Regions from separate parts of the Mesobacillus boroniphilus genome, predicted to be linked through region 1. Evidence: riboswitches for the same ligand, from Rfam matches in the RefSeq annotation. Region 1 holds a riboswitch; each other region holds the start of a gene.

Region 1 (8,128 bases):
CAAGAGTCGGGACCGGGGATAAAGTCGTCTTGATTGAGAGTGAAATCCACGGAAATGAAAGCACTGGAACGGAAGCTCTATTAAGCATCCTTCAATATTTGGGATCCAGCAATTCACCTGAGGCGCAAAAAATCCGTGAGGAAATCACCCTTGTGACTCTTCCAAAAATGAACCCGGATGCGTCTGAACTGGATCGTCGCGGCAATGATATGTCCTGGGAAGAAGTTGTCGAAGACTTCCCGCAGCTGGCCGATGCTGCAGGCCCTGCCTGGAATTACTATAACAACCGAATCATTCAAGACAGAGATTACAATGGCCGTCCTGGTTTCGATGTGAACCGCGACTTCAATCCTGATTTGAATTATGTCCCTAAGGCCGAAGACTTCCCAGGAACATCGAGCAAGGCTGGCTGGTATATCACACCTGAATCACAAACAGTACGCGATGTCTATAAATCTCTCCAAACAGAGTTCGGAAAGGTAGATGTATTCATCGACCTTCACCACCAGGGACAATACTATGTCGAAGGAACAGATGACCTTGTCACGATGTCGCTTTCAGCCGACTTCGTTCCAGATCCAAACACTCCGGCCGGAGCAAAATACGCCCAATATGCGGACAACTACAATTTTGATTTCTCGAAGCAATTGAATCTCGCTGCATATAACGCACTGCAATCACTTGGTGAAAACTCACCTTTCAACAACATCACCCTTTACAGCCAGAATCTTGATCTTCCAGGAACAGCCCTTGGCAGCTTCGCATTGAATGGCAGCGGAACCGTCCTGTTCGAGGTTCGCGGTCAATCCCATTCATTAGGCCAAAAGAAGAAAGGCCAGCTTGTCAAAGCGGTAGAAACCGGATTGTATGGAATCATCAATGGTGTAGTGGATGGTTCGGTTGAAGATCTAAATGCTGAGGATTATGATGAAATTCCGAAGACAGCATACAGACCAGGAATTTAATGATTATTTTCTATTTATGGATGACTGCAATCATGCAGTCATCTTTTTTCTATAACCATTGCCATCATTTCTTTTTCTATCTCCCTCCTATTTGTTACAATTCCGTCACAAACCAGGCCATTTACCAGCCTACCAATGCAGCCAGGCTCCTGATTCTTTCCTGAATACGCTCTTCATAAGTAAAAAACGGGCGCTCGTTTAAATAGAGCAAGCCAATCAGGAGCGGAATCAGAACAAATGTATATAAGCCCAGCGCTTTTGAAAAAAATTGCCTTCGATGCCTAACTAAAAATACAAACAGCAAAGGCAGCGCCAGTCCTATTGTCACGCCAGCTATATTGGCAATGGCATCGAGAAATTCCGTGCTTCTATTCGGGAGCCAGTATTGACGGTATTCTTCAATAATCCCAATCGTCACCAGGGTGATCCACACAACGGAAATCCGTTGCTTCACCTCCTGGTATTCCGATACAAGTATAATCATCAAGCCAAAGAACGCTGCGAAAACAGCAAACCCTGCGAAATGCATCAATTTGTCCGTCCCAAACATCAATTGATAATTGAACACCAATCTCATCACCCTCTTAGGCATCAGCCTAGCCATACTGCGTCGGGGATAATCATGAGGGGTGTAACGCGGTCCCATTTAGCATTAATTTCAACCCCGTTGTTAGCCTCATAGCTTTGTGTCCTTTTTTTCTTCTAAAATGAACATATCCAATGCATTTAGAATCTAAAAAAAAGAAGCAAGAATCCCTGCTTCTTTTAACTGTTATGAAATTGTTTTCGAGCCTTGAATTAAATTTTAATCCATTATCAATATACCAAAAGTACCATGCTTAATCCGAGTACCGAAAACGTCTACAATAAGTGATATCTAATCAACCTGCTTACCCAAGAAAAAAGGCATCTAAGTCCTCATCATTCTTTAAAATCTTGGTATCCGCTACACCAATTTCGCGGGCTAAATCAACCGATGCTGCGGCTAAAACCGCTGAATTTGCTTCGACATCGAAGGCTGCTTCGATCAGTGAATTGAATCGTGCATACTTTTGGTTAATTTTAGCGATGATTTCTTGGTAAGCTTTATCAATTTTTTGTAATAGAGAGTCAGTATATGCATTTAACTTTTTCTTTAACTCTTCTTCCCTCGCACCTAATTTATCTTTGGCAAAACCCCAGATGAAATTAGCAGTAACTGTGCCAATAATGGACCCCAATACAGGTATCGGAATGAGCATTTGTCCTATTGCTCCACCTGTGGCAGCAATACCCGCTTCGAGACAAAGTATTTGTCCCTGGGTCACAAACTCATCCATGGAGATGTTGTCTTTATTCAAGTCGGTTAGTAAGGAAGACATCCCCATGGCCGCACTGGTTACAGCGCCGGCAAAAGGAGTCGAAAGTGAAGTTAAGTTAGTCAGGGCATATATACTTCCGGCTGTGACTCCACCTTTTGCACCTGCCTTGGCAGAGCTTAACCCTATTTCTGACCAGTCATCTTTATTAAAATCCTGAATCTTTTTTCCGGACTTTACTTTACTGTAGATGACCGTAATTGTATTTAATGAAGCTGCGATCGCGGCTGCTACCCCAGCAACTTTAACTCCTTCGCCAACTGAAGGTCCTTTTTTCGCTTCTACCGCCTTGGATTGTTCTTTTGCATCCTGTTTTATTTTATCCTGGACCTTTTGATTCTCATCTATTATATGGTCCTGGTGCTTGGAAACCGTTTCTCCTGCTTTACCTAATTGGGCCTCGCTGTAATCTGCGACAGAAGGTTTTACCAAATCGTGGAAACTCCTGCCTGTTTGCCGTTCTATTTCCTCAATTTTTTTCAGGATTGCCCGAATCGATTTGTCATTCAAACCTTCAGGAGTCTGTCCGGATTTAATGGCTTCAATAATCTTATATTGATCCTTTGGTATAGAGTAGTTCATCGAACGGTCTTGATATTTCTCGAAATGTTCAAGCACATGCTTAAGTGTATTATTAGTACCATTGATAAATTTAGATTGATACTTAATGCCATCTAAAATGAAGTCTTCCGGTGCTGTTCTGCCCACTCCATCAAATGTGGCAACATCACCTTGGCCCTTTAAAGCTGCCCAAGCATTACGAATATTAACTTCCAGATGTTCTGCCACTTCTCCATGCTTCGTTTGCTCTGAACCTAAAATATTCTTAGGCTCAGATAGAAACTGACGCATTTTCATCATATGTTTCAAGGCATTTTCAAAATTAACATTTTGCTGTTGCTGACCTTGCAGTGCATCTTTAACAATTTGGTCTAACTGCTTAGCAATGGACTGGGTTTTCCAATGATTAAAACCTTCTACCCCGGCTGCAGTAACCTGATCCTTCCACACACTTGTCGACATTACTTTCCAACTTCCTTCATGAATAATGCTGACAAGCTCTCAGTGTTGTTAATAATCGCCCTTAAGTAATCACGCTGATCTTGTGAAAAATCAGTAAAAGATTTTACACTTTTTGAAAGACTATTAAATGAAATTAAACTTTGCTCCAACTTTGTAGCTAAGGTTTGAGTTGAATGTCTCAAGTTCATGATCTCTTCGGAGGTAGCATCAAGAACTTTTGTTGCCTTTACGATTTCAACCCTCTCCCTATCTGCTTTCATCGCTGCCTCCTTATTTTTTTTGCTTGCAAAAAAACCGCCTGCTGCTAAACTGGCTGCTCCAATCCCCCATCCAATAGGACCAGCCAACGCCAGCAGTGCACTTCCTCCAGCCATACCGCCACCGCCAGCTGCTAGAGCACCTCCACCTAACCATGCTAAAGCCGCATTGGTAGCCGCAGCACCCGACAAACCAGAAATCGCGGCACCTGTTGAGGCTGTTCCAAATGTAGTAGCAATCGCCATTGCCGCTGTTGGTGCAAAAGCAGCTGTGGCAACACCAGCCGCTACACCAGCTGCCGAACCACCACCCGCTAGCTTAATCATTTCTTTTTCATCATAAGAAATTTCAGAAAGCGTCTTGAAACTGGCGAGGTTAACGTGAACTTTATCAAAACTCTTTTCGAACTCTTTTGGAGTATTAGCTAACGTGTTAATGTAAGCCTCAACTTTAGCAATAACATCTACTCCGTAATTACGCGTATTATGAAGTTTAATAGCATTATTCTGTAAAGCTTTAGAAGAACTTTCATATTTGTTGAGTGCAGTCTTTAATTTTTCAATCGCTTCTTTTTTTAATGAGCTATTTAACATAGTTGATTTCCCCTTTTAAAATCTTTTGAAATATGGACATTCGGCTGCTTTACTAAAACACAATAAGCTTCCCACTGTGCTTAACGATTTTCACTGCCTCCGCCCCAAATGGACCGGCCGCCTGTATGGGCTGTTTGAGCATGGGTCTCTTCATCCACCAGCTGCAATAGTCCTGGTTCTTCATTATGGTGCCATGTGTATCCCTCAGGAGTTTGCCCGCTTGCAAGGCTTTGGATATCAGATTGAGACAGATTCATTTCATAGGCAAGCTGCGGGTTTTCAACGATTGCCTGGTACAATGTTGCATTCGCTATTCTAAAATGAACATTATCACTTTCAGAATATATTTCTTCAGCTATGATGACATTGAAGGAATCATCAAATACTGGAAAAGTCCCTTCGATCACCTGGCCATTTGGCAGATCCACTGTCTTTTCCACAAAAAGAACACCAGTCTCAGGATGTTCATATCCATTCAAGTGGTCATTCCTGGTTACAAGCTCCTCTGCTTCGGCAACGTCTGCTCCATCTGCGAAGTCCAATATACCGATTGCCAGTCCTGATACGGCTACAACTTTCCCGAGATTTTTCATCCCTTTGATGGCTTGGTCTTTATCTCCGCTTGAGTATCCCTTGTATACAGTGCCAACATTCTGCGCTGTGTATTTTACGGTAGAGCCTATCCCTTTTATTGTCTTAAAGGTAGAATCCTTTAAATCCATCAAGCCCTTTTGCTTATGATATTCATCTTGTTTTATCGCACCATACGCTCCATGAACAGCGCCATCCAGAAACTGCCCGGCGTTCTCAAATGCAACCTCGGATGCTGCTTGAATACCATTTCCAACCTCTTCAATCCATTCCCCAGTGTCCTTCCACTTGCTGCCCACAGCTTTTCCAGCCACCTTGACGGTTCCGCCGATCAAACCACCACCGACAGTTCCGGCACCCTTGCCAATAGTCCGAATAAAACTCATATGTTTTCACTCCACTTTCAGGGGAATATGTAAAATAAAAGCTATCCCTATTAGTAAAAGGATAGCCAAGTAAATATAGAGACTTTCTTTGGCAACCCGACTATCATAATCCATTTAGGATTTTAGACTCGCAGCTTTGCGTCCTTACCTTTCGATAAGTTTGCCTTTATCATTATTTGAATAGGACTTTTATCACATTATAATTCTACTATATTCAACCAATTAAATTTGTCATTTTTTGTCGACGAGAACAATAAAAAAAGAAGCAAAGGGAACGTCCCCATGCTTCTTTTCTCGTGCTTCTTAAGGTGCAATATAATTCTCCCCGTCGTATAGGAGGTAGTCTGTGTAGATGCCCCATCCCCTGGACCTGTATGCTTCTGCGTGTTCCGGTTTGTTGATGGTATGTGTGTAAATGGTGATATTTTTCTCATTTAGTGCGGCTTGCATTTCTTCTGTTAATCGGAATGGCAAGGCTGTTATCGCCGTTACGTTGTTGGCGGCGGACCATTCTGCCAAATCTTTCGGAGTCGGGATGTCTTCATTTGTGTGTTTGTACAACGTATAGATTACTTCGTTAAAGTCATGATAATCCTTTATATAACCAAGCATAGGCTTATCATAAATTTGAGGAATGACACGGTCCAGCAGTTCCGGATCAACCTTTTTTGTCGCCTCTACCAAATATGAGAAGGATTGACGAACTATTTCTTCCTCTTTATCTTTCGTGTCAGTCACAAAGTAAGCATCCGGATACTTCTGCATCAGCTCCAGGATTTGCTCCCATGATGGTGCAGTATACTTACCATGGATCTTCATAGGCATTATTTCATCAAACGGCTTTGGCCCTCCTACTTCAGGAACCTCCTGCCCTAACCATTCATAATGGACCAATTCCCAGTCATGCCGGGCAATTAAACGATTATCGGAAGTCATTTGCAAATCAACCTCAAACACTCTGAAACCCCGGTCATAGTTCGCTGTAAAAGCCTCGATAGAGTTTGTAACCATATGTCCCTCAATAAATCCAAGTCCATGAAGAACCACAGGCTTATCAGCTAAAACTGATTGTTTTTTCTCTTTCTTTTTTGCCGCTGCCTCGCTCGCTAACACATTCTCATTGACTGCATCTTTGCCACAACCAGCCAGAGTAATAGCTGCCAATATGAACAATAAAAGAATAGACCACTTTCCTTGTTTCAATTTCGCTTCTCTCCCGATCATCATAAGTTGTCTTCTATGGAAACTAGTATATCGTTTTTAAACTAATTTGACCACCTTTGTAATTATTTGTCATTTTATGTTGAATACAGTCTAATTTTCTTCTGTCATATAAAAGTCCTAAACACCGGAACACTACTGTAGGAAAAATTCCCTCGGTCCAAATCAATAGAGGTCTTGGTTGGCTACCAGTGAATCGTAGCACAAGAACTGTTTCTAATGATGATTAAACTTGGTGTCTTTGAGGAATTAAATAAGTATATACAGTTTGATTATTTGGAGAAGCGGCTGGTGGAGTATAGGCATAATTTCTCAAAGGGAGAATTTAGCAGGATTAAAAAGACTTGCCCGTTTTGCAGCAATGAGCGGTTCTGAAAGCGATCCACGAGGAATATTATAAAGATGGAATCTATCGTCTACTCTTCAAAATGCAATTAAGTTAGGCATTTTAACACTTATGTACCGAACGGCAAAATAGCTCAAAATCTAGCAATCTATATGATTTCAATCCGTTTCCCTTCCAATGAACAACCTAAGAAAAAATGGACTACTATAATAAACTATTAGGCCTTCTTTCAAAAGACATGAAAAAGGACCTGAAGATCATTAGAGAACAAACATGCCCTAAACCTTTTAGGCTCATCTCAACAGCAAAGCCAATAAAGGATTTTTGTTGGATTACTTTTTTCTCCGCTCATCGTAACAATTTTGAGAAGGTGTACGTCAAATTATTAATCAAGAGAAGCTAGTCAGCAAATCAATGGTAACTGCTATAAATCCAATTCCCTTCTATATCGTTACTTCTAAAAAAATTCATTCTGAAGAATTATATAAAAAGGATTTTAGCAAAAACGACCAGAGATACTTCCGTTAAAGATACTCCTTTGCGGAGGGTCAAGGAACTTTTAATATCAAATTTTATTTGGAGGGTTGTTATGTGAGGTTTAATAAACGAAGAAATAAGAAGATGACCAGGCTTCAAATTATGGGAATCATAGGATTATTGATCATGATAGGAGCCGGCGTTTATTTATACACTATTTATTCATCTGTCTCAAAAGCGGTAGAAACGATGCATCAGCCGATTGATCGCAAGACGACTGATCAGCGTAAGAACATCGCCCATGCAGAAAGCGATGAAGTAAGCGATGAAAACAGGAAGCCCTTTTCCGTATTGTTGCTGGGTGTGGACGCCCGACCTGGTGACAAAGGGCGATCGGATACAATGATTGTCATGACGGTGAATCCTGAACTAAACTCTACTAAAATGGTAAGCATTCCCCGTGATACAAGAACTCGAATTGTGGGAAAAGGATTTGACGACAAGATTAATCATGCCTACGCATTTGGCGGTGCACAGATGTCCATAGATACAGTCGAGGAATTCCTGAACATCCCGATCGACTATTTTGTTCAAGTAAATATGGAAGGCTTTGAAGATATCGTAAACGCTGTAGGCGGAGTTACGGTTGACAATACATTAACTTTTTCCCAAGGCGGTTATGACTTCCAAGAAGGTGAAATCGATCTAAACGGAAATAAAGCTTTAGCGTATGTAAGGATGAGAAAAGAAGATCCAAACGGGGACTTTGGAAGGCAGCAAAGACAGCGGCAAGTCATACAGGGTGTAATAAACAAAGGGAGAAGCTTCAGCTCCATCACTAAGTTAGACGAAATACTAGAAGCCCTAAGCAAAAACGTAAAAACCAACCTGACCCTGAGAGAAATGGCAG
Region 2 (8,128 bases), 500 kb from region 1:
TCAACCCTTCAATGACTTCTTTGATGGTAAAAGCTGACTTCAAGTCCATGGCGAGTCCGATATCCCCAAATTGAAAATCTCCGTCCAGAATCGCGACGGAAATATTTTTCTTCACCAAAGCTCCAGCCAGATTGACTGTCAGGACCGTGCGACCAATCCCGCCTTTTGCACTGCAAACGGCAATAAGCTCGCCACGTTTCATCTTAGCCGGCTTCTTTTCATGTATTTGCAGTTCATCAGTGTTATCCATGATTGGTCACCCTCCATCTTATTCAATCTTGATCGCTGTCGCCCGCTGCTGCTTTTTCCGTTATGACTGGCCGCTTATGCAGCATGAAATGGATATTGCCTTGTTCAGCAGAATTGACAAGCTTTAAAGCATCCGCTGGCTTAAGTTCTACCGTAACTGACGTATATTCAGCATATGGCTCCTGCGTATCCTCAGGCAGGACCATTTTCCGTCCAACCGCCAAAACCCTTGCTTTTTCCAAGATAATTTTAGACTCAACATTTCCTTCCTGACCTGGAAGCTTTTTTGAGAACATAATGTCGACTTCATCTTCAGGTTCAATCAGGTTCGCAGTTGATTGGTTTAAGTTAACCCCGACAGAAACAGCACGGTAGCCATCCCTGACTTTTCTAGAAACATAGATATGTTCTGTAGTCTGAGTTCCCAGTCGATGGGAAAGGATTGGCTCACCTTGTTCAATCTCAGCGTTCGCCAGCTTCCCTTCAACCTCCCCAAAGCTTTTAATGGAGTTGGCGTGCAATGCCTTTTCAGGAACCATGGCAGTTTCTAGTTTATTGGAAGTGATTTGCTCATTTTTCATGATTTTTTCTTTGGCAACAACAATTTCAACCAAGTTGCTATTCATTGCCTTTTCCGCATTTACTTGATTCATATATTGAAAGAATAAAAATGTCGTTACAATTCCCATTACTAATGCGAGGACCAAAACTAGCTTTGACCGCATATTTGATCACCTACTCCGTTATTCGAATGCTGTATGCGCCATTGGAGGCGGCTGCTTCACTTTCAAAACCAGTCCCTGGCCTTTGGATGAACATTCCTGTTATAGACGTGTCCAGCATGTCCATTGGTTCCGTAATATAAAAATAAGCAAAGCCTGTAATTCTTACTTCTTTTACTTGATTAACATCTATTTTGTTTGGTGAATAAGTAGGAACCAGTATAATCCGCGAGCAATCCCTGGAGTGAATATCCCGTGGCAATTCCGGACAGCTATTTACCTTTTCTTTTACTACTTCTCTTGTTTTACCAGCGATATTCCCTGTCTGAGTGATCACTATATCCCCTGCAGATAGTTCCTCCTGGTAGCCATTTCGCAGGTTTTCCTCATATGTCCTGGCACCTGTGTCACCCAGCGCAAGGACACCAAAATTTCCATACTCCACTCCACCGGTGTCGACCTTTAGCTTGTATTCTTTATTGAACTCCAACGGGATACTGTCATCAATTCCCAAGGGAGCTACACCAACAGCTCTGCCCATTGTCCTAAGCTCAGCTGCTGAATGCGCCTTTACTCTTACAGATTCAACTCCTAACAGTTTTGAAAATGCCAGTGGAACCGTCTTTGCCAGATCAATAGCGACCTTTTTCTTCATTTGGATTGAAAGACTCTCTATCTCAGACCCATTGTTGTGAGAAGCTACAGTCTTCCTTGTTATTTCATCTACCTTCGCCTCGTTATTGGTCAGCTCCTGAGCACCTGACAGTACAGCCGCATTGGCCGTTTTCTGAAGCTCAGACTTTGTCATATAGAGCATGCCACCATCAATGGCCAGACCCGCTATGGTTAAAAGGACCAATAAAGAAAAGGCTGCAAGGATAATCGTATTCCCAGACTCATCAGTAAATAAAAGTCTTTTAATCATTTTTTCCTCCTACTCGACTCTGATCGTAGACTCCGCTTTAATTGACAATGAAGAAGGAAACAGACTGGATACAAACGGAGTAAAGAATTGAAAAGGATATTCAAGCTTGACAGTAACGTAATCACCGGAATCACGGCTTGCATCTCCCGGGGAAATGTTAATTCTCAGCTGGTCAATCGGGTTAAGAGTGACATAATCTTTTGCGAAGGTAACAATTTCAGTATCATTTTTCCCTAGTCCGCCCATCCGGACAGTTTCCTGGGCTGCCATGTGGAGATGGGCATATGAATACATGATTCTTCCAAAATCAATGATACCCAGCAAAATGATAATGAGGACAGGAAGGATTAGGGCTGTCTCAACTAGTGACTGGCCACGCTCATCCCTCTTCATAGCAAACCTCCTCCAGAAGGGAAAACAATCGCTGCAAGTGCACCGATGGCGATCGCTACCCCATATGGATACGTTGCATTTAAAGAGTCTTTATCTAAAGCTAGCGGTATCTTCACCCCGCTCCGCAATCCCCCTATAAAATTGCCTATCTGTTTGATCCTGCTAAGTGCACCCTTCCGAAAAAAGAGGACAAATAACGCTAGTATTCCTCCCGCCAGCGCCATATAAACAGCAGCTGTCAAAACAAAGACCGTACCTTTCAATCCACCGATTACAGCGAGCAGCTTCACATCGCCAGCCCCCATTCCGCCAAGAAAATAGGGGATTAGCAAAATAGCAAATCCCACAGCAAGTCCGGCCAAGGCATGGCCAAGCCCTGCTATTCCTCCAACTGCGATATTGAGGATCAGGCCAATCGCGAGAAAGGGAATCAATACCTTGTTATAAATCTTCCGTTCTCTTAAATCGGTTATTACACAAATAACCAGTAAAGCTACTAAAATTAAATCAAACCACATTATTCCACCTCATCTTCATTGAGGAGTTTTAAAAAAGCCCCACGTTTCTCAACGCGAGGCTCCTTCTGCCTGTACCTCTGACTGGCGATTGTATTAATTAAACGAACTTCCATCACAAACTGTAGATAAGAATAAATGAGTGCTTTGATATGAAATGGAAAGTACGTCAATGCATATTATGGAGTAGTACCTGTAGTAGCTCCTGTTACTGCAGTAACAACATTAGTAAACATAGCTATGATTTGTGTGCGAAGAGATACTAATAAAGTAACTACCGCTACCGCAATAACTCCAAGTACCAAACCGTACTCAGTCATACCTTGTCCTTGTTCTTCTGTGAATAATGCTTTCATTTTTGCTATCATCGTTTAAAACCCCTTTTCATTTTATTAGTTTGATTGAATGACCGACTTTCGTTCCTGTATTCCGGATCGTGCCTTCTGGAAGCTCGAAGACGGAATACGTACCTTTGTAGCGCTTTCCCATTTTTGCAGGTTCTAGCTGTTCGTCCGCACCTACAATTTCATAGTTCTCGTTGATGTAAAGAACATCGATGGAATAGTTCATAAAAAAGGTATGGATGGACGGGCAGGGCTTTATGTAGAGACCGTGACCTTCTGGCAAGCTATCTGTCAGCATTAAACCTTTGAATCTGCTGAAAAAGGTATCTGCTATTTTTACATTCGCTGCCAACTCTTTGCCGTTCGATTCGTTCACGAGCCTCACTTCGCTTTTCACCTCCGACTGTACAAAAATAACCCCGCCTTTACCGAAAGGGGGGTTCACTGAATACACGCATCATGTAATTCACCCTGATCTTTCGGTAGCTGGCTGGCCTAGCATGAATTGCCGTAGCCCCTGTAGCTTTGCGTCGCTGGCTTTCACCAGGTTTGCCTTTGTCGAGTTCAGTATTTATCCGACTGATCTCTTACACACATCATAAATTGAAACATCGTTCTACAAAATCCACCGTTTTTCCTGATTTTTCAAAAAATTATACTATACCTATTGTCCTAGGATTATAAAACTACATACTTAGTCAGTAGTCCATTAATCACACTTTTTCCTTTAACGCCATATTTTTTATGTAAAATAATAGAAAATGAAATTTTTACCATAATAAATTAATAATTACTTTGGCACATGACATACTAATGTTTATAGGTAAATTAGATTGTTTTTTATGAACTTTTTAGGTCTTGCAGGGTAAATATTAGAGATTCTTGCTTAGAATTTTTTTGTTTTATATTAAAAACTTGCATTTACTCTTTATTACCGTCATGCTTGATAGAATGAAACATAAATAAAGTAGTGGAACGAGCAGGTGATACAATGATTGAGATTAAGACTTCTGAAATTAGTGATGGAGAATTCAACAGAGGGGTATTCGCAACTCGCGATATTGCAAAAGGCGAACTAATCCATGAGGCTCCCGTCCTTTCCTATCCAAACGACCAGCATGTTCACATCGAGAAGACTGCGCTGGCTGATTATGCCTTCGAATATGGCAGTAATCATTCTGCAATCCTCCTTGGTTATGGGATGTTATTCAACCACTCATATGAGCCTAACGCAACATATGATATCAATTTCGACAATCACACTTTTGATTTCTTTGCCTATCGCGACATAAGCGCTGGGGAAGAAATTGTCATCAATTACAATGGTGAAGTGGATAATAACGACCCACTCTGGTTCAATGAAGAGAAATAACAAAAATGCGGCTCCCGTTTTAAGGAAGCCGCATTTTTTTATTTTGAGAAGTTTTCATCTGTCTCGAAACAATCCAATTCAACAATCACTGTTGTACCTTGACCTTTTTCGCTAGAAATCTTCATAGTTCCACTATGCTCCTGGATGATTTTATTGCTTACTGTCAGCCCAAGGCCGATGCCTTTTTCTTTCGTAGTGTAAAATGGGGTGCCGAGATACCGAAGCCGGTCTGATTCGATTCCTGTTCCTTCATCCGAAATGCTGACCAACACTTTTCTCGGGCCATTTTTTTGAAGTTCTATGAAAATATCCCCTCCATCAGCCATGGATTCAATCGCATTTTTCAAAAAGTTCACAAACACTTGCTTTAGCTGATGCTGATTGCACGATAGTCTAACGTCCTCTTCTGGATAAGCTGTGTTGATTTGGACATTGTGCATCAATGCTTGCGGATTAATGATATTGATCGTGCTGTCCAGGATTGACTTCAGGTCCTCATTGACATACTGGACGGCCTGCGGCTTTGCTAGTGACATAAACTCGTTGACAATCATATCGATCCGGTCAAGTTCATTCATGATGATTGCCAGATAATCCGATTGCTTCTCTTTATCAAGGCAAGTCTGCAATAATTTTGAAAAACCCTTTAATGAAGTCAGAGGATTGCGGATTTCATGAGCCACCCCCGCTGCCAGCTGCCCGGTAACAGACAGCCTGTCCAAATTTCGAATTGTTGCCTCACTCTTGACTCGGTCCGTAATATTCCTGCCGACACTGACAAAGGACTCTATCTCTTTTCTCTCATTGTATATTGGCGAAAAATTGTATTCTGTGTATACAGAATTCAGGTCGCAAGTGGTAAACTTCTTCCGTAAAATCTGCGGCTCACCTGTTTCGATAATTTCCTTCAGCTTTCTGTCAAGGATGGCATCTTCCTCTGGCGTCAAAAATTCACTCAGGCTTTTGCCGATAATTTGCTCTGTCTTCAGACTTATTACTTTTTCATGTGAGGGAGAAGCATACAGGATCACTTTATTCTTATCAATCACCTTGATCATATCGGTCGTATTTTCGGTGATTAGTTCGTACAATTCCCGGGTTCTATCTAGTTCACGCTCCATGCTGACTATTTTGGTGATGTCACGGTAAATCGCAATGATTGCTATGATTTTCCCATGCTTATTCCGGAAAGGAGAGTAAGAGACAGCAATATCGAGCATGGATCCATCTTTATGGAACCGCTTCGTTATCATATTGGTATATGTTTTACCATTCTTGACTTCAGTTATAATTCCTGGCACAAAATCGGGATTTGAAAACTCATGAAATGTTCTCCCAATTAAGTCTTCTTCTGTATAACCGAAAATTTTCGTGTACATATGGTTGATCCTTAAAAATCGATTCTCCATATCGACAATAGCAAACCCATCAGCCGTGCAATCCAAAAATAAACTTAGCAGTTCATCTGGATTATAGATTGTTTCATCATCAGTCCCAAATATCGGAAAACTATTTCGCATAGAGATCTCTCCAAACTTTTTATCCTTATAAGTCCATTTTACAGAAGATTTCGATTTTTAAAAAGGTATATTTGGCTATCTCTCTATTAAAAGTAAAAACCGCTATCTCTTAACGATAGCGGCAGGAATTATTATCAGGTCAGATGTACGATTACTTTTTCCACTGCAGCCTCCGCCTGGTCGATACAGCCAGGGATGCCAACACCCTCGAATGACCCTCCGGCAAGGAAGACTCCAGGGAGTTCAATACTGAGCTGTTTTTTAACATAGGCGATCTTCTCAAGATGCCCAACCGTATATTGCGGCATCGCTTTTCTCCATCTCGTCACGAAATGGAAGATTGGTTTTGCGGTGATATTCATCGTCTTGTTCAAATCTCTTAATACCAGGTCGACGATTTCCTCATCGGACAGTTCGACTGCTTTTTGGTCATCCGGTTTGCCAACATAGCAGCGGAGCAATGCCATATCTTCAGGAGATGTGCCGGGCCATTTTTTGTGCGTCCAGGTACATGCGGTTATCCTGAAATCGCTGCTTCTCGAAACCAAAAAACCTGTTCCGTCGATATCTTTTTCAATCGCCGATTTCGGGAATGCCATCGCCACATTTGCGACGGAATTGGACGGCATATCTTTGAATGGTTCCATGAATGCATAATCCGACAGCATGCTCTGTGCGTGGAAATGATCAGTAGTGATGACGACACTGTCAGCTGTTTCTACTTCTCTAGTTTCGAGCTGGACTTGAAAGGTCCCGCCTGTCTTCACTACCTTTTTTACAGCCGTACCTTTCATGACCGTCCCCTCTTCCAGACGGCTTTCAACCTGGTAAATCAGCTCCTCAAGGCCCGTTGACAATGAGATGAACATTCCCTTTTTGGAGCCAGGCTGTTTAGCTGTTTTCGGCGGCTTTGGCATCGATTTATTCAATCCGATAACCAGACTGCGATGCTTCTGTTCGATTTCATAGAAATTCGGGAATAAGGCCATCAGGCTTAGCTCGTCAATATCCCCTGCATATATACCTGACAATAACGGATCAATCAGGTTGTCCACTACCTCATCACCAAGCCGATGGCGGAAAAAGGCTCCAAGTGACTGGTCTGCTTTCGGTTCGCCTTTCGGTAGAATAAAGTCCCCCGCAGCACGCAGTTTTCCCAGCGGCGAAAATAACCCCGATAACGCAAACGGAGTCACCCTTGTCGGGATTCCCATGAAAGATCCTTCAGGCATTGTGTGAAGCTTGCCTCTGGCGTAAATATAGGACTTCCCGGCAGTGTTGGAGATGATTTTATCCTTGAGGCCAACTTCTTCTATCAATCTGATAGCACTCTTTTTTCTCGCTATGATAGAATCCGGTCCTCTTTCAATGACGAAGCCGTCCCGCTTCTCAGTGCTGATGACGCCGCCAAGGCGGTCACTTGCCTCAATCAATTTCACTTTGATGTTTAGTTGCTTTTCCCTTGCTTCTTTTTGGAGATAATATGCTGTTGCCAGTCCTGTGATTCCGCCGCCAACAACAATGACCTTCTTTTTATCCATTCCGCTCACCTGTTTCCTTGTAATGTAGTGATTATCCTATAGTTGATTTAAGTAGGTATGTGAAGTTTTTAACATATAAAAAGTATAGCACCCGAAATAAAAAGGAAGATGGCCGTTTTTTTACTAAAATGTGAACGATATTATTGGAAAAAAATACGGATAATTTCCAGTTCGCGGAATCATCATTGATTTTCGCGGAATTAAGTTAGAATTTCGCGGAATTAAGCATCTTTTTCGCGGAATCAGGTGGGTATTACGCGGAATTAAGCTTCATACTCCCGTTCTTAGATAGAAAATTCGTGGAATGCCTATACACTTTGGCGAAACAAAGTGTGGTATTCACAAAATATCTACTTCTCCATGAAAAAATCCCGGATTTCCCGGGATTTCACAAATTCATATCTCTTTTACGATAAAACACGTAGGTCACAATTGTGAGCCCGAGCAACAACAAACCGGACAGTGCCAGATAAAGCGGTTCGAACCCGCCTTCCTGCAAAACAATCTTAGCGTCATAATATTTGAATGGAGTCAGGAACTTGAATCC
Region 3 (8,128 bases), on a different contig from region 1:
GCCATCGATTAGGATGTCGCCCTCTTCAAGGAAAGGTGTGAACTTTTCGATTACCTGGTCGATCAAGTCACCAGCGGGAATCATCAGCCAGACCACGCGCGGTTTTGGCAGCATGTCCACCATTGCCTTATAATCAGCAGCAATCTCAGCACCTTCTGCTTTGATTTTCTGCATTGCTTCTTCATTAATATCATTCGCCACAACCTCATGGCCATTTTCCATTAAATTAAGTACCAAATTATAGCCCATTTTTCCAAGGCCAACCATTCCAAGTTTCACGTCGATGCACTCCTTTTTGTTTATACCAAAATAGTATCAAATATTTTTTCATATGTACACGAAAAACAAGAAAATTATTTTCACCGTTAATATCTCTTTATCGAAATTGCTTCCCTGATTTTTTGCAAATTATCAAGAGTTTGCTCCTGCCTGCGTACTGAAACTGCTACATGCATCACATCAATCAAACTTAGCTGGACCAGTCTTGAAGCTAGCGCCTCCGAGCGGAAAAGAGTTTCCCTTGAAGTTGTATATAATACGTAGTCTGCTTCCTTGGATAATGGAGACTTATAATGACTTGTAATCGCTATTGTTGCTGCCCCATTAGCTTTTGCTATCTTCAGTGCTTCTATGACATCTTTATTGCTGCCGCTATGCGAAATACCGACCGCTGCCTGCCCGGGACCGAGCAGCGCAGCAGAAATGATTTGTTGGTGTCCGTCGCTATGAGCATTGCAATGGATGCCTGTCCGCAAAAATTTATGATAGGCATCCAGCGCGATTGCCGACGACCCGCCTGACCCGTAAAAATCAATCCTTGATGCCTTGCTGAGTACCTCAATAATGTCCTCCAATACCTTTGCATCCAAAAGATTCAGCGTGCCCTTCATCGCTTCAATATGTCCGGCGAAAACTTTTTCCGCTAGAGTAACCACTTCATCTTCTTGCTTTATTTCTTCGTGAATATTTTTGATCGGTTCCACGACTTCACTCGCCAGGGCGATTTTAAAAGCTTGATAGCCCCGGAATCCAAGCCTTTTGCAAAAACGGAAAATCGTTGCTTCTGCGACCGAAGCCTGTTCCGAAAACTCGGTAATCGAGAGATGGATGATTTCCTGCGGGTTCTTCAATATGTAATCTGCAACCGCCTTCTCCTTTGAGGAAAGTGAAGAATAGATGGCATTAATTTTAACAACAACATTTTGTCCATTCAGTTCAGTGGCCACTTTATTGCCTCCTTTTTTGATTCGATTATTTTAGCAAATGGTTCATTTCGCAACCTTGAATAGATTCCTAAAAGATTTTCATTGCTATGTAATCAGGCTGAAAATTTTTTTCATATTTCTTATAAAAATCGGGCCAAACTTATGTTTAGCCCGATTCATTGTTATTCCTGTTCCGTCAAAATGACAGGACCATCTTTAGTAATCGCAATGGTATGTTCATACTGTGCGGAAAGCTTGCCGTCTACGGTTCTGGCTGTCCAGCCGTTGTTATCCATCTTCGTTTTCCATTCGCCCATATTGACCATCGGTTCGATCGTGAACACCATGCCTTCCTTCAGCCTTGGTCCCTTTCCAGGCAAGCCATAGTGCGGGATATCAGGTTTTTCATGGATCACCGCACCGATGCCGTGGCCAATGAACTCACGGACAACCGAAAAACCTTCTACTTCCACATATGATTGAATCGCATGGCCGATATCGCCAACTCGATTGCCTGGTACAGATGCAGCAATGCCGCGATACAGTGCCTCTTTTGTAACTTCAAGCAGCTTTTGAGTTTGTTCACTCACATTCCCAACACCATAGCTCCATGCCGAATCCGCCAGCGCACCGTTCAAGTTGACGACCATATCTATTGTGACAATATCGCCATCGTTCAGCGCCTCTTTTCGAGGAAATCCGTGGCAGACCTCATCATTGATACTGGCGCATGTTGCATATTGATAATTCCGGTAGCCTTTCTGCTGAGGAGTGGCTCCATGCTTTTTCAAATAATCCTCGACAAACTGGTCAATTTCCCAAGTGGTTACCCCCGGCTTAATCAGTTTGCGCAATTCTTTATGCACGGAAGCGAGCAGCTTGCCCGCTGCCTTCATATTTTCAATCTCACGTGCCGATTTTAAAACAATCATTCCGTCATCTCCCCGATTCATTTCACCCTCTATATTATCTTATACATAGATTTTCGCAAAATGAACTGGATGATGGCTCATTTCAACGTTAATCTGGCTGTTTTTCTTAAGAAAAGTTCGAAAAGTATAGGTGTTAAACATCAAAATTAGTTTCGCCTTTGATTTTTTGGCGGAGTTCACAATTTTATTGGCGATAATTTATTTTTATTGGCGAAAAAATTATTTTATTGGCGAAAAACTACAACTTATTGGCGAAAATCAAATTTTATTGGCGAACTGGAAATTCCAGGCGTTTTTTTCCAGTTTTCCGTCACAAGCAACCAAAATAAAACCTCCTGCCTCAGCAGAAGGTTTCTAACTTAAACTCTATTGCAATATCTTAAGTGCCTCTCGATTAAACGCTGGGATATCCTTCGGTTCCCTGCTGGTCACGAGCTGGTTGCAGCAGACGACGACTTCTTTGTCCATGTATTTTGCTCCGGCGTATTCCATATCGACGCGGATGGATTTATAGCCGGTGGCTCCTCTGCCTTCAAGCGTTTTTGCGGTAAGCAGCAGCTGAGGTCCATGGCAGATGGCGAAGACCGGTTTCTTCTCATCCATGAATGCCTTGGCAAATTCAACAAATCGCTCGTCTTCACGCAGCTGGTCCGGGGAGAAGCCTCCAGGGATGAAGAGTGCATCGAAATCTTCCGGCTTGACGTTATCGATGCTTTCATCAATTTTAACCTCGGCTTTTTCCTGCTTTCCAGTTACGGCTTTCCCCTGTTCCTTTTCAATCGTCACTACTTCATGACCAGCTTCGGTGAAAGCACGCGAAGGCTCAAGATATTCTACATCTTCAAATAAATCGGTTATTAAACAGGCAATTTTTTTACCCATGGATTCAACAACTCCTTTTAAGAAATTCTCCACTATTTAAAATTCCCTGTCTTACGGCTATGAAACATTTAATACAAGTTCCATTATTTTGTATTAAATCAGGTAAATAGACCCATCTTATATCGAAAACAAAAAAATCATTTTATATTTCCGTCATTCAACTATAATTTAATTTAGGACATCAATAGGGAGAGAAGGCACCATGGATTTTAAATATGTCAATGTAATGGAAGAGGTAGTTTCCACTCTTGTCAATGTGTTGATGATGAGCCCTGATTATCAGACCTTCTGTAATTGCCAGAAGTGCCGGAATGATATCATTGCCATCAGCCTGAACACTCTTCCAAGTCACTATGTCACTACAGAAGATGGCCGGAAGATGGTCTATGAACAACTTAATACTCAGGAAAACAGAGCCTGGATTAATAAAAGAATCATCAGTGCCATCCATCTTGTCGGGAAATACCCGAAACATTAAAAAATAAAAGCTGCCATCAACGGCAGCTTCTTTTTTCTTATATAGACCGGGTATCCATACGTCGGGCAAAATCAACGAAACGGAACTTGTCAGGACGGTGCCTTGACTCGGTATATTGGAACAGGGTAGCATCGTCAAAATAAATATAGTTTTTCACGATGACGATCGCATGGAATCCTTCCATATCGAGGAGCTTCCTGTCCTGCGGGCTTGGTTCCTCTACGGTGAATTCCTTTTTCGCAAAGCTGATTTTTTTCTCAAGTTTCTTTTCTATATACTCAAATATCGAGTTTTCACAAATCTCACGTGACAGTCCTGGCACATGCCTTTCTACGAGAAAATCCTTATCGAGTATGACCCGTTCTTCATCAATATGCCTCACTCTTTTTACCTTCCAAACCTTTTCATCATCGTCAATATTCAATTCCCTGGCTATATCCCGTCCTGCCATTTCGAGAGTGAACTCTTCTACGGTCGTTTTCGCCTTTCCGCCCATGTTCTCCGCCAGTTCTTTAAAACTGATCAATCCGGAAATCGGAAATTGATGTCTTTTCAAATCGAGAACAAGAGAACCTTTACCGCGGATTTTTTGGATGAATCCATTTTGCGCAAGAAGATTCAGTGCTTTACGAATGGTTTCCCTGGACGTTTGATACATATCCGCAAAATCATTTTCAGATGGCAAAATCGTTTTAGGAGGATAATGACCTTCCTGGATCTGTTTGGAAATTTCTTCGTAGATCAATAAATACTTTTTCTGCATACACATCACCCGTACCTTGTCTGATTGCTACTATTTTACCTTTTTAATATCCTTTTGAACACAAATGACAATTGCGTTTGTATTTTTCAAACAATCTTCATAAAATAATGTACAATTCTTAATAACAAAGACCGATATAAAAGCATCGAGATTTTTCCCAACATATTTTTTTATAAAAGTGGACCAAAAGGACTTTAAGGTTGGTTATAATTGTTCTATAAGTTGTTCTTAATATGGAACTATTTTATCAGATTTGTTATGATATAACTATAAATTGATAAGGTGTGTGGATAAAAGTGATCGGTGAACGCGTCAAAAAATTTCGACAAGAAAAAAAAATGTCCTTATCTGAATTGGCAGAACAAGCTGGCGTGGCAAAATCCTATTTGAGTTCCCTGGAGCGAAATCTTCAAACAAATCCTTCAATCCAGTTTTTAGAAAAGATAGCTGGAGTACTGAATGTCCCAGTAGACCATCTAATTCATGAACAACCCGACAAAGAAAATATGGATTCCGATTGGGTCCACCTTGTAAAAGAAGCAATGGATTCAGGTATCACAAAAGACCAGTTTCGTGAGTTTCTGGAATTCAATAAATGGAGACTACACAATAAATAAATTTCAATGGACAGCCTTCGCTGTCCATTTTTATTTTCATTAATAGAAAAAAATAAAAAGCACCTCCATAAGAGCTGCTCGATCACACTTCTTTTGTCTATGTATTGAATTTCTTTTACTACTTGTTAGTCTTCGTTAAAAACTCCCTGATTTCTTCTTTGTTAATTCCCATCTCTAATGCTTCTAATATAAGCTGCATCCATTCTGTATCCAGTTCTTCAAAAACTACCTGCTCTTTAATCAAGTTCTTCCCCCCAAAATACAGTTAGTATTCCAGGCAGTCCGGCCATCATAGTACTTTGCACCTTAGATCCGTAACTTTGCGTCCTAGTTTTTCAACAAGTTTGCCTTTTTCTGAATCTCTATACTCACTTTTTAAGTCCCAATGTCATTGTACCTTGTTCTATATATTTAACATGTAACTATTTGTCGGCAACTATATAAGGATTTTTCCTCTTTTTTTCCAAACAATTACAAAATCACAGAGTGAAAGTCCTTTTATCTGAAAATTTAAACCATTTAAGCAAGGATATTTGTCATATTATATCTCTAATTGTTGAATTCTTTTTTAAAAATAACCCCCATAAATTTGATAATGATTCTATGGCTGGCTGTTTTTTTTATACAGATTCTTTTTCCGGCGAGTTAAAGTCACAACTTTTTCAAGACTGATGGCATTAAAGAACGGGTATCTCGTTAAATCATTTCCGCATATCGGGCACAGCCACTCCCCAACCTCACTGCTGCTAAACGAAGGACGGTTACAACGATCACAATTTTTTCTGTACACGGCCATCCAGCCCCTTTACATAGTTCTTACTTACTTTATTCCATTCGAGTATAGTCCATTTGCATCATTCCTGAAAAAGTCTAAAATATGGCTAATTTTCTTAAAAAAGAACAATAACCGTTCTTTTTTAAGAAAATACTCCGTTTATCTCAGTTTTTTGTATTTTTAAAAGAACTTATTTGTTCGTTATAATGAATAATAATTGAAATTAAAGGAGATTGCCATATGAAGATGAAGGTCGGCGAGAGAATTAAAAGTTTGAGGCTTGAAAAAAAGTATTCCATTAGTGAACTCTCTGAAAAAGCGAATGTGTCCAAATCCTATCTCAGTTACATCGAAAGAGGGATCCAGGGAAATCCTTCGCTTCAGGTTTTGTCCCGTCTGGCAAACAACCTGGATACAACTGTTGAGTATTTGATGGGACAGCAAAACATGAAAGTTGCAAGGATGCCTGTTGATGAGGAATGGGCTGGACTCATAGATGAAGCCATAAAAAACGGAATCAGCAAAGAAGATTTTGCTTATTACCTGGATTTCATGAAGTTTAAGAGCCGGAGCAATCAGGATAAGTAGGTAAAGGCATTTATATAAATTACAATGCAAAACAGCACTTTAGAACAAATATTTTCGTATGAGTGTCGCTTTTCGTACGCCCTTGTATTATGTTTTTAAAGGCTTTGATCTCCTTTTTCAAAACTGTAATGTTACGAAAAAATCCTAAAAAAAGAACCAGCCTTATAGGCTGATTCTCTGTTTGGCCAGGCTGGCTGCAATCTTTGCCCCCACCCTCGCATTATTTTTCACAAGTGCGATATTCGCCACAAGGCTTTTTCCATCTGTTAATTCTTTGACCTTTCCAAGAAGGAATGGAGTTACCTGCTTGCCGCCGATTTGTTTATCCCTGGCTTCACCCAGTGCTTTTTCAATCACATTTGCGATCAAGCTCTCTTCCATTGCGTCTTCTTCTGGAATTGGATTAGCGACGACGATTCCTCCATCAAGTCCCAGCTCCCATTTGGTTTGGATCATCTCTGCTATAGATTCTGGTGTATCAAGCCGGAAGTTAACATGGAATGGACTTGTTCGTGTGTAGAAGGCTGGCAGTGAGTCTGTCCGATAGCCTATAACAGGAACTCCCTGAGTTTCAAGGTATTCAAGCGTCAGGCCAAGGTCAAGAATTGATTTTGCGCCGGCACATACAACCGCGACATTTGTTTTTGCAAGCTCCTGAAGGTCTGCGGATATATCCATCGTAGTTTCTGCTTCTCGATGAACTCCGCCTATTCCGCCGGTCACAAACACTTCAATCTTCGCAAGCTCTGCGCAAATCATCGTTGCTGCCACCGTTGTCGCCCCATTTTTCTTTGCAGATAACAAATACGGCAAATCCCGCCGGCTCGCTTTCTCAACATCTTTGCTCTGCCCCAGGTACTCAAGTTCTTCATCTGACAAGCCAACTTTTATTTTCCCATCCAGTATGGCAATGGTTGCAGGTACTGCTCCATTTTCACGGATGATTTGCTCTACTTCCCTCGCTGTCTTGACATTCTGTGGATAAGGCATCCCATGTGAAATGATCGTAGATTCCAGGGCAACGACCGGTTTGCCTGCTTTTTTTGCTTCGATTACTGCTTGTGAATATTCTAGCCACTTTTCCAGCATGGAGTACCTCGCTTATTTAAAGTTTTGTTTATATGTGTCTAGCAATTGTTTATTATTCAAAATCGGATTTACAGTTTCGATTGATTGCAGCGTCAGGATTGAACAGGCCATGCCAATCTTGCAGGCATCCTCTGTTTGGATGCCATTCAAATGGGCATATATGATTCCTGCAACAAGCGAATCTCCTGCTCCAGTTACATCAATAACAGAAATCGCCGGGGGAATCAGGACGCCAGCTTCGCCTTTCGAGGTAAAATAAATCAGACCTTTGTCTCCGCGGCTGATGACAACCTTCTCCACACCTTTATGTATAATCAGCTCTGCTGCCTTGAAGAAGTCACCTTCATTGTTGATACTAATCCCGGAAATGGCTTCTGCCTCTTCCTTATTGGCAATCAGCCAGGTCACCCCTGTTAAATCCTCCGGCAGCTTTCTCGCTTTCGGAGATGAAACGGGAGTAATGCATAGCTGAATGTTTTCCTTATGGCAACGTTCAATAATCCTTTCAAGAACGCCCGCCGGGAAATTAGTATCCAGCATAACGAAATCTGATGAAGCAAAATAATTCCACTTACGGTCCAGGAATTCAGGTGTGATAAATTCATAGATTGACATTTCTGCTAACGCTACTGTCATTTCCCCCTCGTGGTCCAGTACCGCCGTATACGCTCCCGTAGACTGTCCCTGAAGAGTTTCTGATGGCGTTATATCTGCAAAAGCCTTTGTATATTCCATTAGCCATTGGCCTTCATGGTCATCACCGACAACCGTCAGTATGCTGACATCACTTCCAAGCCTT
Region 4 (8,128 bases), on a different contig from region 1:
GATGTTTTTTGCGAACGCAGTCATTTTCTCCATGTCAGAGCCAGAAACATCCATGAAGAAGTCGTAGGCCTGGTTTGTGCCGGATTGAGCGGCCACCACATCTTTAATGCCGATGATACTTGAGGTTGTGGAATTGATGACTGATTCAACTTCCTTGAACACATCATCCCCACGGCCCCGTTCAATCGCAAGCCTCAAGGAGCTTCTGCCGATACTGCTTGTGGATTGGATTTCTTCCACTCCCTCGATGCCGAGGATTTTCTTTTCAAGCGGGGTAGTGATGGTTCTTTCTACTTCAATTGCCGGCATATCCCCCGCATTGATCTCAACGTAAGCACCATCCATTTGAATTGATGGCAATAGTTCTTTATCCAGCTTTAAAACCGAAAAGCTGCCAATCAATAAAACTAACACAACCATTAAGCTGACTAAGATTTTTCTCTGAACAATAAATTTCAATAAATTCATAAAATCCTCCCCGATATTATCGTAAAATAGGAATGTAAAAATTTTCTATTTTATTCACCCAAAAACAGATTATACACATATTACTAGGAAAAAATAACTATTTATTTGTGAATTTTAATTATTTTTCACTATAAATACTGGTGGTGGTAATATGTCTGTGGTAAAAAATAAGAAACTTTTAAGTTCCTTTAAGATATTTCCATTTTATCCCTTGAGTTGAAGATTCATAATGAGCCAGAGACAGATTTTTATATAGGGCTGAAGGCTGAGAAGGAATAGGCAGTAAAAAGGAGAATAGTTAATTTCCATAGGAAAGATGAGGTGAGCGTAATGTTTAGTCAGTCTCCTTATGAATGCAAGATAGAATGGGGAAGGCGTGGGGCCAGGGAAGCGGCAGAGCGAGGGGACATTGTTGTTATTGTCGATGTTCTCAGTTTTTCGTCAACGGTCGTTTCCGCTTTGAGCGCGGGTGCAATCATTTTTCCATATCCGCCTGAACTGGATGGAATTAAATATGCGGAAAGTATTGGAGCAGAATACATTCTCGGCAGGGCAGAAGCAGCCAGGGGTGGGCGACCGACTTTATCGCCGGTGACCTTCAATGAGGAGCATCGAAATAATCAGTATGTTTTATCTTCCCTCAATGGAGCTTATTGTTCGTGGATTGCATCTAAGGTACCTGCTCTATTAATAGGGTCATTGCTCAATGCTTCAGCTGTTGCAGCCACTGCGGAAAGGATCCAGCAGGAAACAGGAACAGGTATTACAGTAGTGCCATGCGGGGAAATGTGGGATGGTACTCATGAAAATGAAGACCGGCTTCGCCCTTCGGTTGAGGATTATTTAGGGGCAGGTGCGATCCTTGCCAAGCTGAATGGCGAAAAATCACCGGAAGCGGAAGTATGCACAGGAGCCTTTAATAGTTCGGTAAATCGATTAAAAGATTTGATATGGGATTGCGGAAGCGGGCGTGAATTGCGGGAACGAGGTTATGAGACAGATGTCCGATATTGCAGCCAGCTCAATGTGAATAACATCGTGCCAATCATGAAAGAAGGAAGATTTATAATGTGTAAATAGAAAGTGCCTGGCATGGAGCCGGGCACTTTTAATAGTGTTAATCATAACTATGTCAATTTTTTGATATTAAAATTATCCTCTAGCAATGCCCAGTTTTGCGGGAAAGGGTAACCCAAGACCCAGTAACTGACACCACGCAGATTGTATTGCTTGATCAAATCAAACTTTGCCTGTGCGCTGCGGGCGTCTTCGAACCATACTTCGTGTTTGCGGCCCTGTTCATCTGTGTAGCGGAAGTATGGTGACGCGGCTACTGTGTCATATTGAATTGCAGCTCCATACTTGATGGCACGGCTGACTGCTTCCTGTGGGCTGTATGTTTCAGCTTCCTGGCCCTGTACATGGGGGATGATCCAGTCTCTGGCATATAGCTGAAAGCCCATCAGGATTTTATTCCTCGGAATAGCCGTAATCGCGTAATCTAGCACTCTGCGGATTTCGTTCAATGGCGAAACAGCCTGTGGTGAACCGTAACGGTAGCCCCATTCGTAGGTCATCAAAACGACATAATCTGCTATTCTGCCGTGTGCGGGATAATCATGCGCTTCATATAATAATCCTTTCTGGTCGGCACTGATCTTTGGCGCAAGAGAAGTTGATACAAAATAGCCTTCCTTATGGAGAGCATCCACTGCTTCCTGAAGAAACGTATTATAAAGCTCACGATCAGCAGGCAGGACATTTTCAAAGTCTATATTTAAGCCACGGTAACCTTTTTCACGCATGACAAAAAGGATATTGTTGAGGAGTGTGGTACGATTTGCTTCACTAGCCAGAACTTCATGGGCGATATTCTCACCAGCCTCAGTCGCTGTAAAGTTGGTGATCGACATCATTGGCAGTGCACCTTTTGCCAGTCCTGTCTGGATAGCTTCGGTATCATCCTTCATGTAAAGGACAAGTGACCCGTCAGGCTGGATGACGTATGCGAACGGAGCGATATAGGTCATCAGGTCGGCTACTTCGCCTACCAGCTCAATTGCTTTTTCGTCGGAATGGTAGGTGAATGAATTTGATTCAATTGTTGGTTTCCGTTTTGGAATGACTAGAATGGTCCCTGGATATAGAAGGTTTGGATTTTGGATTTGATTGGCCTTAATGATTGCCTGTACTGTTACCCCATAGCGCTGGGATATGTGCCATAGGGTTTCACCGCGTTGAATGGTGTGGCGGGTTGCGGGTATGCGGAGTACGGTGCCTGGGTAGATAAGAGCAGGGTTGGTAATGGCATTCGCCTGGATGATGGCATCTATGGTTGTTCCGTAACGCTGGGCAATTGACCATAATGCTTCGCCGTATCGAACTGAATGGAATGTATCATGGGATGGAATGAGCAAGGCCTGGCCCACCACTAGTTGATTTGGATTTTCGAGACCGTTAATATCAGTAATCTGTGGAATTGTCACTTGATATCTGTTCGCGATTTGCCACAGTGATTCACCTCTTTGGACAACATGAATGATCATTATGAACCTCCCCGGGAAAAAGTCCTGCAATGATAAGATATATATGTGAATGGAAGGTCTTTTATTAAGGCTGTTTTGGAAAAAGGTGGCCGAAATGGACGAATCAGATTTTGCTTTCCGGGAGGATATAGAATTTTTAATTGATTTTTCAAATGGACTTTATCCATGCGTTTTCATCTATTTTACGCGCTAGATAAATTCCAAGTGTTCTACTATCTTTCATTACTAGGAATTGTAGCTTCTTCTTTGTTCAACACAGCCCAAGAAATAATAGTAGTGCTATCGCGTACATTGTTGGCTTGAATACGATCAAGTAACCTCGATACCCCGTCTTTGTTAGATGAATTGGAAAACTCACCAAAGATTGCTTTTGGTTCAATGAATGGTTCTCCTGGGCACTCAACCAGGCCATCCGTTATCATAAGAAGATGATTGACGCCTTTCCGCAATTCCTTTGCTCCGCTGCTGAAGCAAGGAACAGCTTGGCTAAAGGTATTTACTTGACCAATCCATTCAAAAAAATGCCTTTGGTTCACTTGATATTGGCCAAGGGAGGAAAGTTCAGGATGATGCAAGTAGAATAGGCAGTCGCCAACTGAAAACCACCAGCAGTAGTTGCCTTTCCTGGCCACGATTAAGCAAGCGGTTTCTCCTTTTATTCTCTCGCAAGCTTCTAAAAAATCTTCACTTTGAAAAAGATTAAGGGTAATACGCTGCAGATTTTGAAAAGCCTCATTGGTCGAAAGTGATAGCGCACCTTGGACATCCCCTTTTATTTGACTGAAGGCTTCAACAATCAGTTCAGCGCTTTCTGAGCTATTGTGGGCATCTAAAAGAATCACAAACTCCCAATCTTGTTCAGGATTTGACATAACGAAGCATCCATCCTCATTTTTGTATTGACCTGCACTGGAATTACCTCCGTATCGGCCAATGATCATATTGCCCAGTTCAATAATACTCGGCTCGTCTACAAAACTCTCCCGATTTCCTACCCAATTGAAAACTAGATGATTATTCATATGTACTTCCCTGCCTATTCTATATTCATTCAACCTTTCCTTTTGAGTAATCTGTTTAGTTATTAGTCTACTACTTTTATTGTGTAAATAAATCAAAAAAGGAGCTAGTGGGTTTCTTAAAGGATATCCCACTATATCTCTGGTAAAAAATGAAGTCTTTTATGAAATCCCTTAGGGGGTGAGATTTGGAACACCAAAACGGACAGCCCTTCTGGCAAAGACGATTGAACGTCTCAGTGAAATACAATAATCGGTGAAACTACGAGTTAAAACGTTACCCTTGCTTATCTCCAGTATGCAGGGGGCGCTTTTTTTGTTGGATTGACCTGTTAAGAGTTATACTTACTAAAAGTAAATAAATTAATATGCTGTTGAAACAAGTCAGGAGGGGTAAGATGTTCAAAAGAGATATCAAGAAACATTGGACAGTTCAATATGAAGAGAGAGGGATGCCGCATGTCCAGGCAGGACTAGTGCTGAACCCACAAAACTGGAGGGAGTTGGATCCATTCATTCTAATGGCGGAAGACTGGTTTAAACGTGGGACATTTTCTGATCACCCGCATCGTGGCTTCCAGACAATCACGTATATCATTGACGGAAGGCTTGAGCACATTGACAACCATGGCGGACACAGCATTCTGGAATCTGGTGACATCCAGTATATGAATGCAGGCAGCGGTGCGCGACATGCTGAAGAGGCAGTGGACAATGACATAGCGCATACACTGCAGCTCTGGCTGAACCTGCCTAAGGAGTTGAAAGGCACAACGACTTCTTATCAAAACGTGTATTCCGAAAATGCACCAGTTGTCCAGTTTGAAGGCGGAACTTTAAAGGTGTATTCAGGAGAAACTGCCGGAGTGAAAGGGCCTCTCGAATCAAGAGTGCCATTTACCCTATCAGAAATTCAGCTAGCTGAGGGGGCGAATTTCACATATGAATTGCCGGAATCGCATAACGCGTTCCTATATATACTTTCAGGTGAAGTCGATGCCGGCTCAAGCCAAACAAATCTTCAAAAGTCTTCTGCGGCGACTTTGACATTTAATGACGGAGGCGAAGGTACAAGCGAACTAATGCTGAAAGCGAACAAGCGCTCAAAAGTATTGGTATATTCCGGGAAGCCAATCAAAGAGGAAGTGGTCGCCTACGGACCGTTCGTGATGAATTCGATGGAGGAGATTCGCCAGGCTTACCGCGATTATCAGGAAGGCAAATTCGGCGAGGAAGCCAAGTAGATGGGTATAATTACCCAAATACTTTGAATTATAGTCTTTTTTAAACATTTCTATTTCTTTTTGTCTGTCGAAAAAGTAAGATAAAAGTAGAATTAAAATCCGATAATGGCAAACCTAGGGAAATCTGGGGGCGCAAAGCTACAGGGGCTAAAGTCGTCGACCATGCCAGCCAGTTGCCGAAGAATCACATAGCCAATGTATGTGTGCTGCTCTCGGACAGCACTTTTTTATGTCGATTTTAATTCCAATATTAAAAATAGTGGGGGTATTGGAATGAAGAAGCTTTTAGCATCAACAATTTTGACCGGAGTGCTTGCATTTGGGACGGCAGCATCTGCAAGTGAGGTAGTTGAAACGGTAGACCCGGGCACGACACCAGATGAGTTTTTGTTTACGTTTGACCAATTATTTGAGGAATTGAAGCTTTTAGTCACCTTCGATGATGAAAAAGAAGCCCAGCTCCTCCTTGAATTCGCGAACGAGAGACTGGCTGAAGCTACCGCAATGTCAGAAGAAGAAAAAACAGAATTCGTCCAACAAGCGTTTCAAGAATATTTAGAAGCTCTTGAGGCAGCTGAAGAGAAGGTCACAGAAGTAATTGTAGAAGAACAGACTGATTCTGAAGGTGAAGACGAACTGACTGAAGAGCTGGAAAACGTTTCTGAAGTTAAGGATGAACTTACTGAGGAGCTTGAAGATGAGCTAAAGGAAGAGGTTGAAGAAGCAACGGAAAAAGCGAAGGTGGTTGCTAACGTTGTAAAGGGCCTGGATCAGGAAATGGTTTCCCAGCTGCGAGAACAAGAGCTAGGGTACGGCCAAATCGCTCAAATCTTCTGGCTTGCAGAAGCAGCTGGGAAAACAGTAGAGGAAATCGCTTCTTTATATACAGAGGAGAAAGTTGGATTCGGACAGGCAGCTAAGCAGCTTGGTGTCCATCCATCAAAGATGAAAGGACTTGCATCAGGGAAAAAACAGGCTTCCGAAGAAGAAACAGATGAAGAAGCAGAAACTGATGGATCCGAAGAGGGCACTGAAGAAGCAGAACAGCCAGGCGAAGCAGCGGTTACTGAAGATGAAAATGAAGACACAACTTCAACTGAGCAAACGACTGAACAGCAAGTGAGTGTCGCATCAGCTAGTACCACTGAAACAAAAACTAACACTAAGAATAGTGTCACAAAAGCAGAAGAAAAGAAAGCTGAAGCTGTAAAGAAGGCAGAAGAGGCAGCAAAGAAGGCTGCTGAAAAGAAAGCGGAAGCTGAGAAAAAAGCAGAAGAACAAAAACGTGAAGCAGCAAAGAAAGCTGAAGAAAAGAGACAAGAAGCAGCAAGAAAACAGGAAGAAGCCAAAAAGAATAAACAAAAACAAGAAGAAGATAATGATGAGCAAAAAGATGATGACAGCGATGAAGATTCCAACTAAGAAAAAGGGGAAAATAACGGTAAGTAAAAGCAGGCAAAAGGCCACCCAAAAAGACTGTTAATACTGGTGATGTATTTGACAGATTTTGAGTTGTCATTTATCATAATCGTATACATTTGAATAGTTCTCCTAAAGGGGAGTAGCTTTCACAACAGAGTCGTCATTACGGAGATCACTCCCGGCTTTGTTGGCAACGACCGTTGTTAGCAAGACCTTTGCCATATTTGGTGAAGGTCTTTATTTGTTTTCCAGACCTTCACCTAAGCGGGTGGAGTTTTTTTATGGAGAAAGCACAGAGATGTATTGCAATGAAACTGGCAAAAAATAGTCTTATCAGAGGCGTTTTCCTGCGGTTAAACATAAATTTAAGTATTGGAGTGTGATTTTGTGAAGAGATTACAGCTTAGTTTTAATGAATTGGTAAAAAAGAACAAGGAAGAATTATTAGCAGACCAAAAGCGGATCGAGATAATTGAGAAGCGGCTTGATGAGAAATACACCAACCTAAAAAAGTAAACATAAATGGAGGACCAGGATGCTATTGCGAAAGTATATGTCATTGCTAGGAGTAGGTTCCGCCCAGATTGACCTGATTTTGGAGAAAGATGTTTTAATCCCTGGTGATTCGGTGAATGGGAAGTTTTTGATAAAGGGAGGGACGGTTGACCAGGACCTCCAGCTAATTGAGTGTGCCCTTGTCATGGTTAACTTGAAGACAGAAGCAGAAAATGTACTGGATACTGTAACAATTGATATACAGTTGAGGATTCAGCCAGATGGTGATGATGAAGTGCCGTTCAGCTTCCTGCTTCCCGCGGATGTGCCTCCTTCAAACAAGGATATCTCTTATCATTTTAAAACAAAGCTGGTCTTTAAACAGGGAACCGAAAGCTGGGATGAAGACATGATCAAGGTGGTTAAGGGCTGAACTGGGTATCTGTGAGTGTGGAACACAACCTGTTACTACCGTTCGGGCAAACTATGAAAGGAGCGAGAGAAATGAATCAATATGAACATCTGGCAAATAGTGTTGTTTATTCCATCCGAGGATCAAAAGCAGCTTTGGTTCATAAAGATTCATCACTGAAGCTGGTTGGAGAGGGCAGAAGTGCGTTCGCGTTCAGAATCAGCGGAACAGACCTTGTTATAAAGGTTTTTTTTCCTCAGTTTGAGAAGGTTGCAGCAGAAGAAGCCGAGATTTATAAGGAGCTTGCTGGAAATCCATTTTTCCCTTCACTCCATGAATCGGGAAGCAATTATTTGGTCATGGATTATGTCCAGGGCATGACACTCTATCAATGTTTGGTAAATGGCATGCCGATTGCCGCCGGCCATATTGAGGAAGTCGATCATGCCCTTACGCTTGCAAGAGAGAAAGGCTTGAACCCCTCCGACATACATCTGCGGAACATCATCATCACTCCTGATG

The links. A riboswitch is a leader RNA that binds a small molecule or an ion and turns the genes downstream of it on or off. The one in region 1 is predicted to bind cyclic di-GMP.
Region 2: another riboswitch for cyclic di-GMP. It lies ahead of DYI25_RS17090 (DUF192 domain-containing protein); the one in region 1 lies ahead of DYI25_RS14795 (HNH endonuclease).
Region 3: another riboswitch for cyclic di-GMP. It lies ahead of DYI25_RS19780 (anti-repressor SinI family protein); the one in region 1 lies ahead of DYI25_RS14795 (HNH endonuclease).
Region 4: another riboswitch for cyclic di-GMP. It lies ahead of DYI25_RS20050 (DUF5667 domain-containing protein); the one in region 1 lies ahead of DYI25_RS14795 (HNH endonuclease).

Annotation. Positions count from the first base shown of each region.
Region 1 is NZ_QTKX01000002.1:364,336-372,463, reverse strand. It holds gene DYI25_RS14815 (M14 family zinc carboxypeptidase) at 1-965, shown strand, start outside; gene DYI25_RS14810 (VanZ family protein) at 1,087-1,557, opposite strand; gene DYI25_RS14805 (hypothetical protein) at 1,856-3,346, opposite strand; gene DYI25_RS14800 (hypothetical protein) at 3,346-4,197, opposite strand; gene DYI25_RS14795 (HNH endonuclease) at 4,278-5,174, opposite strand; cyclic di-GMP riboswitch class I at 5,262-5,349, opposite strand; gene DYI25_RS14790 (phosphatidylinositol-specific phospholipase C/glycerophosphodiester phosphodiesterase family protein) at 5,478-6,401, opposite strand; gene DYI25_RS14785 (LytR family transcriptional regulator) at 7,333-8,128, shown strand, end outside.
Region 2 is NZ_QTKX01000002.1:860,030-868,157, reverse strand. It holds gene DYI25_RS17120 (AAA family ATPase) at 1-250, opposite strand, end outside; gene cpaB (Flp pilus assembly protein CpaB) at 273-974, opposite strand; gene DYI25_RS17110 (pilus assembly protein TadG-related protein) at 985-1,896, opposite strand; gene DYI25_RS17105 (TadE/TadG family type IV pilus assembly protein) at 1,906-2,289, opposite strand; gene DYI25_RS17100 (A24 family peptidase) at 2,286-2,807, opposite strand; gene DYI25_RS17095 (Flp family type IVb pilin) at 2,984-3,172, opposite strand; gene DYI25_RS17090 (DUF192 domain-containing protein) at 3,189-3,533, opposite strand; cyclic di-GMP riboswitch class I at 3,627-3,712, opposite strand; gene DYI25_RS17085 (SET domain-containing protein) at 4,140-4,520, shown strand; gene DYI25_RS17080 (PAS domain-containing sensor histidine kinase) at 4,559-6,040, opposite strand; gene hemY (protoporphyrinogen oxidase) at 6,175-7,581, opposite strand; gene DYI25_RS17070 (ABC transporter permease subunit) at 7,970-8,128, opposite strand, start outside.
Region 3 is NZ_QTKX01000003.1:496,576-504,703, reverse strand. It holds gene gnd (phosphogluconate dehydrogenase (NAD(+)-dependent, decarboxylating)) at 1-279, opposite strand, end outside; gene DYI25_RS19810 (MurR/RpiR family transcriptional regulator) at 366-1,214, opposite strand; gene map (type I methionyl aminopeptidase) at 1,388-2,137, opposite strand; gene DYI25_RS19800 (type 1 glutamine amidotransferase domain-containing protein) at 2,504-3,019, opposite strand; gene DYI25_RS19795 (late competence development ComFB family protein) at 3,222-3,497, shown strand; gene treR (trehalose operon repressor) at 3,535-4,260, opposite strand; gene DYI25_RS19785 (helix-turn-helix domain-containing protein) at 4,557-4,877, shown strand; gene DYI25_RS19780 (anti-repressor SinI family protein) at 4,996-5,121, opposite strand; cyclic di-GMP riboswitch class I at 5,151-5,236, opposite strand; gene DYI25_RS19775 (helix-turn-helix domain-containing protein) at 5,893-6,240, shown strand; gene DYI25_RS19770 (pseudouridine-5'-phosphate glycosidase) at 6,403-7,329, opposite strand; gene DYI25_RS19765 (carbohydrate kinase) at 7,342-8,128, opposite strand, start outside.
Region 4 is NZ_QTKX01000003.1:556,340-564,467, forward strand. It holds gene DYI25_RS20025 (efflux RND transporter permease subunit) at 1-468, opposite strand, end outside; gene DYI25_RS20030 (2-phosphosulfolactate phosphatase) at 799-1,548, shown strand; gene DYI25_RS20035 (LysM peptidoglycan-binding domain-containing protein) at 1,596-3,014, opposite strand; gene DYI25_RS20040 (protein phosphatase 2C domain-containing protein) at 3,227-4,036, opposite strand; gene DYI25_RS20045 (pirin family protein) at 4,432-5,277, shown strand; cyclic di-GMP riboswitch class I at 5,375-5,458, shown strand; gene DYI25_RS20050 (DUF5667 domain-containing protein) at 5,551-6,699, shown strand; gene DYI25_RS20055 (FbpB family small basic protein) at 7,087-7,215, shown strand; gene DYI25_RS20060 (sporulation protein) at 7,235-7,627, shown strand; gene DYI25_RS20065 (protein kinase family protein) at 7,699-8,128, shown strand, end outside.